Regions from separate parts of the Paenibacillus sp. FSL R5-0887 genome, predicted to be linked through region 4. Evidence: riboswitches for the same ligand, from Rfam matches in the RefSeq annotation. Region 4 holds a riboswitch; each other region holds the start of a gene.
The links. Region 4 has a riboswitch for cyclic di-AMP ahead of MKY14_RS24740 (hypothetical protein). Riboswitches for the same ligand answer to the same signal wherever they lie in the genome.

Region 1: it holds a riboswitch for cyclic di-AMP, as region 4 does, so the genes downstream of both, MKY14_RS16740 (TrkH family potassium uptake protein) here and MKY14_RS24740 (hypothetical protein) in region 4, are expected to answer to the same signal.
Region 2: it holds a riboswitch for cyclic di-AMP, as region 4 does, so the genes downstream of both, MKY14_RS07365 (APC family permease) here and MKY14_RS24740 (hypothetical protein) in region 4, are expected to answer to the same signal.
Region 3: it holds a riboswitch for cyclic di-AMP, as region 4 does, so the genes downstream of both, MKY14_RS01920 (KamA family radical SAM protein) here and MKY14_RS24740 (hypothetical protein) in region 4, are expected to answer to the same signal.

Annotation. Positions count from the first base shown of each region.
Region 1 is NZ_JBBOCE010000001.1:3,750,594-3,754,429, forward strand. Features, by position in the region: gene MKY14_RS16740 (TrkH family potassium uptake protein) at 1-1,336, opposite strand, end outside; cyclic di-AMP (ydaO/yuaA leader) riboswitch at 1,399-1,576, opposite strand; gene MKY14_RS16745 (CPBP family intramembrane glutamic endopeptidase) at 1,897-3,573, shown strand; gene uvrC (excinuclease ABC subunit UvrC) at 3,662-3,836, opposite strand, start outside.
Region 2 is NZ_JBBOCE010000001.1:1,643,619-1,647,454, reverse strand. Features, by position in the region: gene MKY14_RS07375 (DsbA family protein) at 75-827, shown strand; gene MKY14_RS07370 (disulfide oxidoreductase) at 824-1,288, shown strand; cyclic di-AMP (ydaO/yuaA leader) riboswitch at 1,483-1,642, shown strand; gene MKY14_RS07365 (APC family permease) at 1,767-3,584, shown strand; gene MKY14_RS07360 (iron-hydroxamate ABC transporter substrate-binding protein) at 3,788-3,836, shown strand, end outside.
Region 3 is NZ_JBBOCE010000001.1:439,384-443,219, forward strand. Features, by position in the region: gene MKY14_RS01915 (helix-turn-helix transcriptional regulator) at 1-392, opposite strand, end outside; gene MKY14_RS01920 (KamA family radical SAM protein) at 526-1,701, opposite strand; cyclic di-AMP (ydaO/yuaA leader) riboswitch at 1,833-1,976, opposite strand; gene MKY14_RS01925 (AraC family transcriptional regulator) at 2,025-3,692, opposite strand; gene MKY14_RS01930 (ABC transporter substrate-binding protein) at 3,832-3,836, opposite strand, start outside.
Region 4 is NZ_JBBOCE010000002.1:1,548,690-1,552,525, reverse strand. Features, by position in the region: gene MKY14_RS24750 (hypothetical protein) at 1-363, opposite strand, end outside; gene MKY14_RS24745 (hypothetical protein) at 378-932, opposite strand; cyclic di-AMP (ydaO/yuaA leader) riboswitch at 1,001-1,164, opposite strand; cyclic di-AMP (ydaO/yuaA leader) riboswitch at 1,584-1,773, shown strand; gene MKY14_RS24740 (hypothetical protein) at 2,025-2,441, shown strand; gene kdpF (K(+)-transporting ATPase subunit F) at 2,568-2,645, shown strand; gene kdpA (potassium-transporting ATPase subunit KdpA) at 2,658-3,836, shown strand, end outside.

The DNA.
Region 1 (3,836 bases), on a different contig from region 4:
CCGGATACTTATACAGTGGTTTACCCTGTTTGGGACCGAGTGCATACGCTAAGGTTAGTGGACCTAGCCGACCTGCAAACATCGTCAGACAGAGTAGAACCTTACCGATCGCTGACAGTTCCGGAGTTAGCCCCATAGTCAGTCCTACCGTAGCAAAGGCGGAGGTCGTCTCAAACAAGATTGCCAAGAAATTACTGTCTTCAGTTGTGGAGAGTATCATCGACACAGAGGCGATTAACAACAAAGCCAGCAGCGTGATCGTTAATGCCTTGTAGATGCGCTCTTGAGCCAGCCGATAACGGAACAACACAACATCTTCCCGTCCACGCAGCATAGCAATTACAGCACCAATCATCATTGTAAAGGTTGTTGTCTTGATCCCGCCGCCCGTTGAGCCCGGAGAAGCACCAATAAACATAAGAATCACTATAAAAAATTGTGTAGCCTGCCGAAGTCCAGCAATATCTACTGTGTTCGCGCCAGCCGTACGGGGAGACACGGATTGAAAGAAGGCCGATAATATTTTACCGCCGAAATTCAGTGAACCCAGGGTACGAGTGTTAGTAAACTCAAATATAAAAATAACCAAAGCTCCGATCAGAATCAGCCCTGTGCTGGTGGACAGGACAACTTTACTATGTAGAGACAGCCTGCGGGTTACCCGAAACTCCACCAGATCTGACATTACAATAAAACCAATCCCGCCGGAGACAATCAGAAACATTACAATAATATTCACAAGCGGATCATATACATAATCAGTTAAACTGCGAAAATCCCCAAAAATATCGAACCCCGCATTATTAAACATAGACACCGCATGAAATATGCCATAATAAATCGCTTTTCCCAACGGCATATCAAAAGCCCAGCGAATAGACAGCAGCACAGCGGCACAGCCTTCTATGACAAGAGAATATATGAGGACTCTCCGGATCAGTCGCACAATTCCTTCCATAGAGCCTTGATTCATGGCTTCCTGTAGGATTAGCCTGTCCCGCAAAGATATTTTACGCTTTAACACCAGTGAAAATAGAGTGGCCATGGTCATAAAACCTAAGCCGCCGATCTGGATCAGGATCATAATTACGGTTTTCCCAAAAATGGTGAACGAAGTTCCGGTATCCAGCACAACAAGCCCTGTAACACAGGTTGCCGACGTTGAAGTAAATAATGCATCAATAAATTCCACGGAATTCCCGCTTGTGCTTGAGATGGGCAGCATAAGCAGCAAGGCCCCTATCAGAATGATCGATGCAAAACCAAGCACCAGTATCTGCGGCGGCGAGAGCTTCAGAAACTTAAATTCAGAAATCCTGCGAAACTGTGAAGCCACTTTGCTCACCTTCTTATCAAAAATTCCAACAAAAAAAGCACTGGAAAACCAATGCTGACTTGGTTCCTGCAGTAAATTAGCCTACGAGGTTAGCTGTCGGATTCGGACTGTGCAGGCTGCCCTATTCGTTCCCAGAACGAAATTCACCCCTGATGAAAGTGCCATTTATCGTGTACACTCCACTTTTCATCACTTCTTATGGTTCCCCCGTTTTCACCAGAAATTCGGCTACTATACAATTGCATACAAATTATATACGTTATTTAGTGAATTCACAAAGACACAATTAATGCTCATTCACATGAAAAAATGCGGTTTAAAGAGACTGCATCAAAAGGAGTGCCTTTTCTCATCACTTTTCCGTGTTTTCCCTGCAATTACACCGATTCTCATCATTCGTGCAGAAATGAACACGATAAAATTCATGGTATAAATTCACATGACTATTCTATACTATCTCTATTACCCATAAAAAGAACATATAATGTTTTTTGTAACCAACCAGGCACTAATACTATAATGGAACATAACATTGTCAGTACATAACAAGGAGGCGTTACATGAATCCCGTCGGCCAGCCCTTACAGCAACGTGCCCTCTCCAAGAGGCTCATCATCTCGGGCATTATCGGTCTTATTCTATTTATTATGTTTCAGATTTCCCCTTCACTGCTTAGTAGCCCTACAGGTGAAGATACCACCGTCATTAGCAAGGCAGAAGCCCGTGACCAAGCCATATTATTCGCAGAACAAAAGCTCAACTACACCGAAGCACCAAACGATCAATGGAATGTACTTTACCAGACGGACTCTTCCTTTTATGGTTATATGTCTCGCGAGAAGCTTGTGGAGGACTACACCAAGAAAAAATTGGATCAAAACTATCCTTTTGATGTCTTTCGGGCAACGCTTACTCCTTCAGCGGAGCAAGAGCCGCAAATCATCGTTGACCTCAATATGTATACCGGTAAGATTGTCGCTTTCTCAAAGGCTGCAAAAGTTGTCTCCGATGAGGGGCCAGGCATTGCTTCCGTTGGTGCAAAAGAGGACAAGGGAGCTGACCTCACTCTAGCGCAGAAGGAGAATCTTGCTCGTCCTTGGCTTCAGGAATGGGAAGTAAATCCTGCCAAACTACAAATTGAATCGAATACAGGAAGCCATGGGCTAGTATATACGGATAGTACTGTTCAGGTCGGCGAATCCTTATTGCACTATTATTTTGATTTCAGTGGAGAGCAGGTATCCAGCTTTAATGCCGGATTCACTGCACCGGCTTGGCATACCTCCTACGTACAAGGACAGACCTCTTTAGCGGAAAAGCTAACATTATTCGGTTACGGTATACCCACACTGATTTTAGGAATTCTGGCACTCGTCTACAGTATTCTTAGAAGAGAGCATACTTCCTTTAAACGTGGAGTATTCCTAAGCTCAGCCTATTTTGTAATCATGATGATCAGCACCTATAATATGCTGCCTGAATCAACGGGCGAAGGGCTAGAAGCACAGATTACCTCTGTCATTATGTTTATCATTTATGCTTTGTACAGCCTGCTGATGTCCTCCTTGCTCTACTTTTCTTTAGTGGGCGGCAATGGCTTATGGCGAAAAGAGGAAGGCATGAACCCTTGGCCCCGCGCCAAAGAGCCCGGCTATGGACAATATGTGTTGGACAGTATCCGGGCTGGATACATCTGGGCTTTCGTTCTGCTAGGGGTGCAGACGGTTATGTTCATCATATTATCGTTTACCTTGCACAATTGGTCTACTACAGACGCCACCCAATCTCCTTATAACATGAGATATGCTTGGCTTCTGCCTATCGTCGCATGGCTCGCTGGTTTATCTGAGGAAGCCATTTATCGCTTTTTCGGAATTCCTATGCTGAAAAAGGTGTTCCGGAACACTTTTATCGCTTGCTTGATCACCACGCTGGTTTGGGCGTTTGGCCATACGTTATATCCGATCTATCCCATCAGCTCCCGTCCCATTGAGCTGACCGTAATCGGGCTGCTGTTCAGTTATATTTTCCTTCGTTACGGATTTATTGCTGTCATGTTCAGCCACGTCGTGTTTGACAGCATCCTGATGGGCGCTACGCTGATCTTTATGAAGGAGAGCGTAAATGTAGGCGCGGGTATCTTCGCGATTATTATGCCGTTCATAGTCGCTTACATCGTCTATCGATTTAATCCACCACAGAAGCCTAAGCCGGTGGAGCCTTCTTCTTTGATTTAAACTAATGTGAAGACGTAATGAAATTAAAAAAGGGCATCAAAGCAGCTTTAGTCGCTGCTTTGATACCCTTTTTCTTTTGTCACCATTGCTATGAGGTTGGCTCTTCATCCTTGAGCGCATCAAGAATTTGTTTTGCCAGCTTTTCTCCAATAGAAAGTGTACGGAAATCATCCACGGAGGCTTCTTTAATTTTCTTAAGCGACCCGAAATGCTTTAGCAGCGCTTTACGGCGCTTCTCACCTATACCAGGTATAGAGTCCAGC
Region 2 (3,836 bases), on a different contig from region 4:
ATTAATAATTATATAATTTTAAATGTATATGATAAAAACTACATTAGTCCCTAGAGGACAGAAAGGAATTCTCCTTGAGTAAACCTAAAAAAAGTCCAAATGTTCCCCAGTTGAGCAAACAAGAGAAACGACGGGTAGAACAGGAGCAACAGAAGCAGAAAACGAGAATTTTAGTTATTAGTTCAATAGCTGTAGTAGTTATCATTTTTGTTGGATTGTTTATGTTAGCTTCGAAAGATGCAGCAAAGAATGTCTCTACAGGAGAACCGGTAGAATTCAATTACAGTGAGCTACCTAGGATTGGTAATGAGGATGCACCTGTTAAGCTTGTTGAATTTGGTGATTTCAAATGTCCAGCTTGTTCCCAATTTGCTGGCTCCATGAAACCGAAAATTGTTCAAGATTTTGTCAACGAGGGAAAAGCAGCTCTTTACTTTGTAAATATGGCTTTCGTTGGTCCTGACTCTGAGACAGCTTCACTAGCTGCATTGTCTGTATACCATCAGAATAAGGATGAATTCTGGAAGTTCTATGATGCTGTGTATGCGCAGCAAGGGGATGAGAGCGTGGAATGGGCCACTGAGGATTTCTTGGTAAGCCTTGCTGAAAAAGAGAAATTAGCGATCGATTATGATCTGTTGCGTAAAGACATCCAAGAGAAAACTTATGCAGATGAGCTGAAGAAAGACATTCAGTTGGCAACTGACGCAGGCGTGACAACTACGCCTTCGCTCTACATTAATGGAGTGAAAACGGCTGAACCTTTCGATATTGAAGCGATTACATCTGAAATTAACACCGCCGCAAAAGCAGTGGAGGCAAAGTGACAAAATTCCTATCTTTTTGCAAGCGTAACTGCCTCTATCTGGCCTGGTTCGTCTCTTTGGTTGCTGTAGCTGGTAGCTTGTATTTAAGTGAAGTCTTGAAGTATGAACCTTGTAAGCTTTGCTGGTTTCAGCGGATTTTTATGTATCCGCAGTTATTTTTATTGGGAATTGCCACTTTCCGTGGAGATAAGCGCATCATTCCTTATGTGCTTCCATTAAGTTTGATTGGTGGCAGTATCTCAATCTATCATTATGCGGAACAGAAGATTCCAGCGTTAAGTAAAGTTCTACCTTGTACAGTTGGTGTTCCTTGTAATAAAGATTACTTGAACTACTTCGGATTTATAACGATTCCTTTGTTAGCTTTAATAGCGTTTGCTCTAATAAGTCTCCTTCTTTGGTATGGACGTAGGGAAGAAGAAGTGATTGAAGTAGATGCTGAGGAGAGCTTAGGATTTTAGTTTTTACTTTGGAAGGTACAAAAAAGCTGAAAAGGTATTAAAATCACGGGCTAGAGGGATAATTGAAGATAATGAAAGAGAGCATCCAATAAGACGCTATATTTGAGCTTATTGGATGTTTTTTCATTCTTTTTTCATTTTTTTCAACGCTTTACTGTAGGCACTTTGTAGACTAATATTAGACCTTGTGAGAAGTTGAATATGCGCTGAATTTTCTTAGGAAAAACGGGGGAACCAAACTTGGCATTCATGCCAATGGGGTGAATCGGAACCGGGTCGAACAGACCTCTACCGTAGGGCTATAACCACAGCCCGAATCCGCCAGCTAACCTCGTAAGCAAGGTGGGAAAATGACCATGCATAAGCATGCGGATCATTTCCGTATGCTTATTTTTGTGTCTGCATTTATGAAATCCACCGATGAAAACAGCGCACGGAAATTCCGTTTCAGCTCCCAAAGAAAGGAACTGTATCCACCATGGTAAGCAAGGTAAAACGACTATTGATCGGACGTCCGATGAAGTCGAATGAACTCGATCATGAAAAGTTATCCAAGGTTAAAGCACTGGCTGTTCTGTCTTCTGATGCGCTCTCGTCTGTAGCCTACGGAACGGAACAAATTCTGATTGTACTAGTGGCTGCCGGGTTTACTGCCATCTGGTATTCCCTGCCAATTGCATTAGCCGTATTGGGCCTGCTGGCCATCCTGATTTTATCCTATCGGCAGACGATTTTTGCTTATCCGCAAGGAGGCGGAGCTTATATCGTAGCCAAGAGTAATCTTGGTATTCCGACAGGGCTGCTCGCTGGGGGTTCATTATTGGTGGATTACATTCTTACCGTAGCGGTTAGTGCCTCGGCAGGGACGGATGCGATCACATCGGCTTTTCCAAGTCTTCATAATCATACTGTTCTCATCGCTGTATCTGTTATCGTTTTATTAACAATCATTAATCTTCGCGGAGTGACTGAATCGGCTTCATTTATCGCAATTCCAGTGTATTTGTTTGTGGTTTCGATTGTTGTTCTGATTATCTCCGGTATCGTTAAATATGCAATGGGTGGCGCGCATGCGAATGTTCCTGAAATAGGCAGCGCCGTATCTAATGTAAGTTTGTTTCTACTATTAAAAGCGTTTAGCTCTGGTTGTTCAGCCCTAACGGGGGTTGAGGCCGTATCTAATGCGATCCCAAACTTTAAAGCACCCGCTGAGAAGAATGCAGCCAAGACGCTAATGATCATGGGACTTATCCTTGGCTTTATGTTTACCGGAATCACTGTGCTGGCGTATTGGTATGGGATTGTGCCAGATGAAAAGGCTACGGTTGTCTCTCAGATCGCTGAATCGACCTTTGGCCGTGGCGGATTGTACTTTTTCATTCAAGGGATTACAGCAGTGATTTTGTTCTTGGCAGCTAATACAGCATATTCAGCGTTTCCGCTGCTTGCCTTTATGTTTGCAAAAGATAAATATCTGCCACATGCATTTATGGTCCGTGGTGACCGCCTTGGCTTCTCAAACGGCATTATTTTTCTAGGAGTTATGTCTATCATACTTGTGACTGCATTCCATGGGAATACGGAAGGTTTGATTCCACTATATGCGGTAGGCGTGTTCATTCCTTTTACCTTATCCCAACTGGGGATGATGGTGCATTGGATCAAAACAAGACCCGCTGGATGGGTGAAAAGATTTGTAGTAAATACCATCGGTATGCTGACTACATTGACGATTACGCTTATATTTATCATTACTAAATTCTCGAGCGTATGGATGGCATTCATTTTCTTACCTGCTGTAATGTTCGTGTTCCACCGTATTCATAAGCACTATTTGAACACTGCGGATCAACTGCGTATATGTCCGGCTACGGATAAACCTGTAATTAAAGGAAGTACTGTAGTTGTTCCTGTTGCAGGGGTTACACGTGCTGTATTACATTCCATCAGCTATGCGAAGTCTCTAACAGATAATGTTGTTGCTGTGTATGTAGGCTTTGATGAAGAAGACATTCATAAGATGGAGCAACGGTGGGAGGAATGGAATCCAGGTGTACGCCTGATTGTACTTCGTTCCAGATATCGTAGTATCATTCGTCCGTTAGTGAAGTTTATCGATACGGTAGAGTGGAAGACCGCTGCGACGGATCACATCACGATTCTGATTCCACAGTTTATTACCAAACATTGGTGGCAAGCCGTGCTTCATAATCAGACCAGCTTTTTAATCCGCTCGTATCTAATGAATCAAAAGGACGTTGTAGTAGCGACTGTCCCGTATCATTTAAATAAATAAGTAGAAGATTAAAGATGAGGTTATATCCGGAACGTTCGGAATATAACCTCTTTTGTATTTTATATGAAGGAAATTGTTGCAAATCCACAGAATTTGAAATTTATATGTTGACACAGAGAATGAGAATCAATATCATTTAAAAGTGAAGCAGAGGTAAAGGTCACCTTTGAATATCAAAGCAGTTACATATAGGAGGGTTTTTAATGTTTTGGCTTAACAGAAAAAGATCAGGAAGCATGAAAGTGACGATGA
Region 3 (3,836 bases), on a different contig from region 4:
AGAGGAAGTGCGTCAGGATCCGTACGCCGGGTTTCAAGATCCACCGCGAGACTAGAGGTCTGTGGCTCCGTTCCAATCGTTTGCAGCCGTTCAATGGTTCCTTGCGTATGCTCATCTTCAAAAACGGAAGAAAGACTGTTAAGTACAGTAATCAGAGAAGTGACATCATACGAACGGAGCAGGCTTTTATCCATTTTATATCCGTCCATTATGCCATATCCACCTTTAGTACCCTGATACGATACGACCGGGATGCCAGCGGCACAAATCACATCGATATCCCTATAGATTGTTCGCTGGGAAACCTGAAACTCTTCAGCCAGCTTGGAGGCAGATAAAACTTCGTGGTTCAATAGCTTGTAGATCATAGAAATCAATCGTTCCAATTTCATGTGTGCATTCCCACCCATTAGTCCATTTCGTGTTACAGCGTGATTATATCATAGATTTTTTCGGGCTAATTTTGGGAGGGAGGAGTTTTGTTGTTGGCGATGAAGAAATATCCTATGACAGAGTCGATTAAATCTATTTACAGATTAAATCCGCAGGCTCGCCTGATAAATCATTAACAGAAATAATAGCATCGTTTTTTTTCACAGGTGGGGTCCAATATTGCTCATTCCCAGGCAGGTCATCGAACCATTCGGCGTCCTTTGGACAATCTAGAATCATAAATTTTCCGTATTCCTGATCTCTGGATTGATGGTATTTGAGATAGGCTTTTCCGTTATCAATGGCGAGAATTTCTATTTTTCCTGAGGTGTGGCTCATGGATAAGCGTACTCTTTTGCCAAGTCCTGAGGTTCTGGCTTTGGCTTCTTCTACAATTTGATAGACTTGCTCGAGCGGTAATACGAAATCTCGGTTTCCGGCTACGGGCCGGTTCACAAAGAAGTAGTAGGGTGTAACGCCAGCCCATGAAAGCCGGTCCAGTAGTTCCCCTAAAATAACGGGATCATCGTTGATGCCTTTGAGGATGGGGGTCTGATTTACGACAATTGCCCCTGCGTTGTGGAGAGCTTTAAATGCTTTTTTGGCTTCAGGTGTGATTTCACGAGGATGATTGATGTGCGCCATAACATAGATTCGTTTGTCTTCGGTAGAGTAAGTACGAATCAGCTCCAGCAGCTCTTCGTCTTCAGAGATCCGCATCGGATTAAATACGGGAATTTTGGAACCTAGTCTAATGATCTTAACATGCTCAATGCTTCTTAGATTTTCAATAATGGATCTTAGCTTCGGTGTGGAGAGAATTAAACTGTCCCCGCCCGTAAGAAGTACGTTGTTAATCTCCGGATTCTTTGCGATATACTCCAAGCCCGGAGAGACATCAGCCATCGCCTCTTTCACGTCATTTCGGAACAGACGCTTACGGAAACAGTAGCGGCAATAAGCCCCGCAGACCTCGGATACAATCAGCAGTGCAGTTGTTCTATACTTGTGCTGACAACCAGGTACCACATAATTCGTGTCCTCATCGGAGGCGTCCCAGCGCCCATATTCCAGCAGTTCACCTTCGTTAGGAATAACCAGCTTACGGATGGGATCATTTGGATCATCCCAGTTAATTAAAGACAGATAGTAGTCATTTACACGAAAAACAAATTTGTCCGTAATTTCTTTCAGATTCTCTTTTTCCAGCTCAGACAACATAGCTATTTTGTTAATATCCGTGAAGTACTTTACCTTTTGCACGTACATCTCTCCTTTGTCTCGTAGTGTGAGAAATGAGGGAGCCTTAGTGTCAAAGGCCAATCTACTGCCAGCAGGGTCCAAAAAAGCACAAAAAGAGACCCTTAGCAAGGGTCTCTGGTTATGTAAATAACATGAAAAGCAGACCCATCCACTGCTGACGAGGTTAGCTGACGGACTCGGGTAAGATGGTACCCTACATTCTAATGCTCAATGATTCGCCCCAATTAACTGGTTCCCCCGCTTTTCAACTGTAAAAGTTGGAAATTAAGCGTAGATAAAGTATACCCTATCAAGTTTTGAAAAGTCAAAAGAGAATCCTAGATTCACTTTCAATTGTTAGCGCTACTTCCGCCGAGTAGTTTAGGCAACAGCGTTAGCAGCTTCTCCCGGGTTAACGCATCACTAGAGTTCCATTTGCTTCCGTCGAGCAGATAAACATGTTCCTGACGTACTGCCGGGAGACTGTTCCAAAGTGAACTGTCTAGTAATCGTTCCATCGCAGCTCGCGAGTCTTTGCGTTCCGGAATGAGCATGAAGATATGATCTCCGGCGTAGGCAGGCAGTCGCGTTGGATCAACTTCGGCGAACCCTAACTCTTCGTCCAATATGGCCTGGATCTCTTCGGTCGGTTGTAAACCACATGGGGCATAAAGCGCAGTGGAGAATCCGGACATTCCCATAGCATATAGATGATCTCCATGATCATAGACCAAAGCAGAGGCGGTTTCTCCAACTTGAAGGGTTGTCGTGTAAAGCTGCTGCCACATGGCAGCGTTTTTGATTGTGAATGACTCCAGCCATGCTTCGGCTTCGCGCTGTTTACCTAGCCAACTGCCTAATGTCCGCATTCGGTTGTCGAGAGGCGCAAATGAATCAAAGGTGAGTGTCGGAGCGATACCAGAAACTGCTCTGTAGGCTCTTTCATCACTATTTGCCAAAATGATCAAATCTGGGTTTAGGGAAGCGGTCAACTGCGGGTCCAGTGGAAACCCGACGTTGGCGAGCTTCTTAAGCCGATGTTTATAGACGCTGTTCCGGGCGAACGCTTCATCTCCACCGATAGGCTTTACGCCTAACGCGAGAAGGTCGCCAAGTGTTTCGCCATGATAGACAATACGTTTCGCTCGCTCTGGAATCTCCACCTCATGACCCGTCCAATCCTTGACGGTAAGCTTACGACTTTGCTGATGTGCATATTGTCCGGGTGTAACTCCGGTTTTTTGCCGAAAGCGGCGGCTGAAATAGTATTCGTCCGAGAAGCCGACCAGTCTGGCGATTTCCCGCAGTGGTTCAGTCGATTCCTGCAGGAATCGTTTGGAATGATTAATGCGCAGATCCGTCAGGTATTCAAGCGGCTTTTTACCCGTAAGCTGCTGAAAGATCGGTGTATATTGCCAGATTGATATTCCCGCCAGTTCAGCTAACTGCTTCACGGTGATACTCTCTGTATAATGCTCCTGAATGAATGTTATGGTCTTTTCTACGGATTCCGTAGGACTTGGCAGGTGTTTGGAAGGGTAATTATGCTCAAAAAGTAGCAGCAGCAATTCTTGGAATTTTAATTGTCGCTTGAATTGTTGTACATCATCGGTGTTATTCCTGTTCATGAGCAGGTCTTCGACTAGTCGGATTACCTTGGTGAACGGGTGCACAATTAACTCCCGTCTGCCGGAAAGCAGCTCTCCAGAATATCGTTTAGGATGCTCGGTTGTATAAATTGCTGTAAAGGTGATGAGGTAATAATACAACGTCAGCTCCTGGTTGTCCGTACTATAGGAGATTCCAGGAGATAGTAGATAACATTTATCCGTACTTAGCATCACGCTTTGATCATCGAGGTTCAATTGTCCGTTCCCTCCAGTAAATATGAGAAGGGTATAGTCCTGGGTTGTACGCGTTATAGAGCTTGAATCGGCAGCTTGAATCATCAGTTCGGCCTCGTTTAGCTGAAATAGCAGAGAGTGGAGTGGGGGGCAGGACGATGATGTATGCAGCATGGGTTCAGCCTCCGTTCATTTGGTGAGAATGATTATCAATGAATTCATTGTATATAAAAAAAAGAAGCATATCAACAGCTGTTGACATGCTTCTTACAGTTTTTTATCAGCCTTGTGTTAAACTCTTCATCACAGAAGGTTATT
Region 4 (3,836 bases):
CAGACGCCCTTGCTGAATATGCCCTGCCAAGGATTTACCCTGGAGCTTGGCCTTTAAATCCTGCAAAGCACCCTGAACTAGCTCAAGCTTAACCTGCTCCCAATCTGAACCTTCGCGACGGACCTTATCCAGCGCTTCCTCAAGACGGCAATGACAGATAGCCCGTAAAAAAGAACTCCATTTAATGAGATCGAAATTTTTGGTGTTGGCAGAGATCAGACAAGCCCCCCAACTGCAGCCTCCCTTACAGGTGAGCTTCAGAATACCATAACGGCAGCCTTCAGCCCCTTCCATTCCATAGTGAATAGGCTCGGGTTCATCCAATACAAATACTTCAATGCGGGATAGTCTGCGCTGGTCCATAGTAGGGTTCCTCCTTAGATTTCCAAAAGCTTTAAGTCTACATGATGAGTGACACTAGCCTTTTCTACACAAGCGAGCATTTCCATTTTATTCTCACAGACTGCGGTATGCTCTAGCCATAGTCGGAACTTCTCTTTTCGTATAACAGATAGATGTAAGGGAAAGGTGCTGCGGGATCTCAAGACATACCAACCGGCGCTTACATCTTTCCAAGGCTCCTTGAAGGCTGTAAACCACGGGAGCTTTTGGTGTGATGACCAATCCTGCTGCTGCTGTTGTTCTCGAATTTTTTTATATATCTCATATACAATCTTAGAGTCTAAACAGTCTTTACAAGAAGAAGGTGTGCTGAACTGGCGAAGGGCTTGGATCTGGTTCTGGCCAAATGCATAGCCTACAATGTACCTGTGATTATGTTCTTCGAACCACAAGGCCCCGAAACAAACGTAATTTAGACTTATCGGCTCAAGCAGCCCTTGATGTATCCCTAAATAATAGTGCTTCAAAACATTCACCCCATCCAGCGTGCTATCACCTAATAAGCTCAGGTAACGCAAAAACCGCAGCAAGAGGAGGACCTCTGCTGCGGTTTTGGATTACAGGCAGATATACCTGGGCCAAAGCGTGGCGGATCAAGGGTCTCTCTCTTTACGCTTACGAGGTTAGCTGTCGGATTCGGACGGTGAGAGTCGCCCTACCTATTGAGACTTATGCAGTCTCCTTTGGATTCACCCCAAGTAGGCCAGGTGGCCTGATGGTTCCCCCGTTCCCTGCAATGCAGGAACTCAGCGTTGATTGTTTTTCATGAATTGGATTCAACCCGAATCATACTCTTTTCAAGATTTTCTGTAAAAAACGGAAAATGTTCTTTTAGAGCAATTTTAACCATATCCTGCCGACTACGACTGAAAAACGAGGTAAATAGGTATTTATGGCGTGTTATCGCGCCTCTTTCTCGTTCAGCCTCAGCTTCTTGCGTTTCTACCTATAATGGGAATTTGCAGTATTTTCGCTCTAAAAAGGTGAATAAAATCACATGGGTTATAGATAGCGATTAAACGCTCCAAACTCGAGTAAACAAGAGATATAGAGAGATTAGATATCAAGTAAGCGCTATCTAATGGGAAAATAGTTTTTAATTTGCATTATTTTGGCATCATTCAGGTTTTACAAGTCTTCGTGCATAAGAGTATGATTACTCCTGTTTCAACGACAATCGAATATTTGATCCGCTTAATTTCCGATAAGGAAAGCGGGGGAACCAACAATCGGCAGCCGATGTGAGAGTCGGAAGCCGATTATGGGGTGAATCCTGTAGAGGGTGTGAGTGAGCTCGCATCTATACAGGTAGGGCGACTCTCACCGCCCGAATCCGACAGCTAACCTCGTAAGCGTATGGAGAGAGGATGAGTGCAATGTGACCGCTAGCGAGCCACAGAGGAGATCCTTTGTGGCTTTTTGCTGTGCTCTTAGAAGCAAAGCATTTATGGAGGCCTCCCCTAAGAGGTCGCTAAATTCATCATTAGCGGTATTTGTAAGGCAGCGTCTAATGACGTGACACAACCGAGCTTTAGGTTGTGCCCGAAAATGACGATAGGTCAACATCCTTTCGGAGATTTTCGTTGCCTCCTTGTTGTAAATGAGCAGGAGGAGAAAAAAAGATGACGGATCAGAATGAATATGTGCTTGTATGTGCGCCTACAAAGGCGGGAGAACATTTCATTAAACTTCTGAAGTTCAGGGGTATTAAGATGGCGGGATTAACCAACAATGTGGCTGAGAAAGCTTTACTTGAGGAGCTCGGGATTGAGCAGGTTATTCTTGTGGATACCCGCCATCAGAGCACTTGGTTTCGCCCATCGTTCCCGGTAGGCAGGGTATATCTGTTTGAGAGCAGCTTTCCGCTTTGCTGCCGCTATATTCAGATGTGCCGTACCTGGACGACACAGCCGATTTTTGTGATTACAAGTTCAATAAATCCTAGATTGGTCTATAAAAGACTTGGTGCGAGCTATGTAATCTATTCCCATAGTGGTGATGCTGATTTTCTAATCGATAGATCACCTCATCAAGGATAATGGAAGGAGTGCGGAAGATATGATGGATCTGTATATGGTGGCTTCGTTAGCTGTAATTTACGGGTTATTTTATGGCTTTATGCGCTGGTGCGCAGGTGTAGTTGAGGATACGGGGAGGGATAAGCTGTGATTCTAGTAATCGCTGTTACCCTACTGTTGTTTATATATCTGGTTTACGCGTTGATTCATCCTGAGAAATTTTAAGGAGGGGCATTCATGGGCATTTTGCAAATAGTCGTCGTAATTGTAATTCTCATCTTGCTGGTCAAGCCGATGGGAACTTATTTATATCATGTATTTTCTAACGAACCGAATCGTACGGATCGCTGGTTTGCAGGCACAGAGAAAGGTATTTATAAGCTGATCGGCCTGAAAAAACGGGACGGAATGTCCTGGAAGAAGTATGCACTCAGCTTTGTTTTAACTAATATCGTACTGGTTGCTTTCAGTTATATTTTTCTGAGATTACAGCGGGGATTGCCGCTGAACCCGAATGGAATTGCCGATATGGAACAGACGCTTTCATTCAATACGGTGATCAGCTTTATGACCAATACGAACCTGCAGCATTATAGCGGGGAGACGGGACTATCGTATTTTTCACAAATGGCAGTCATCACGATGATGATGTTCACGTCTGCAGCGAGCGGATTTTCTGTTGCGGTTGCTTTTGTCAGAGGGATTACAGGACAGAAATCAGTCGGGAACTTTTTCGAGGACTTCGTAAAAGCACATATTCGTGTATTCATTCCATTAGCTCTGCTAGTTTCATTGGTGCTGGTAGGATTGCATGTGCCACAAACGCTCAAGCCATCGCTTGAGGTCACTACACTTGAAGGCCAGACGCAACAAATCGCTATCGGTCCAGTCGCTTCTTTGGAATCAATTAAACACTTAGGTACGAATGGTGGCGGCTTCTTCGGAGCCAATTCAGCACATCCTTTTGAGAACCCTAATCCACTTACGAACGTTCTGGAGATTCTCTCTATGTGGATGCTGCCAGCCTCTTTGCCATATATGTACGGGTTGTTCGCTAAGAACAAACGTCAGGGCTGGGTGATTTTCACAGCAATGATGACCTTGTTCGTACTACTGCTAGGATTGAATTATTATGCGGAAACCAAAGGCAATCCAGCTATCAATGCGCTGGGGATTGAGTCTTCGCAAGGCAGCATGGAAGGTAAAGAGGTACGTTTTGGTATCCCGCAATCTTCGCTGTTCACTTCGGTAACAACGGCAGCTACGACAGGTAGTGTTAACAATATGCATGATACGCTGACACCGCTAGGTGGCATTACCCCTCTGGCCCTAATGATGCTCAACAACGTCTTTGGGGGAAAAGGTGTCGGACTAATCAATATGCTGATGTATGCCATCATGGGTGTCTTCTTATGT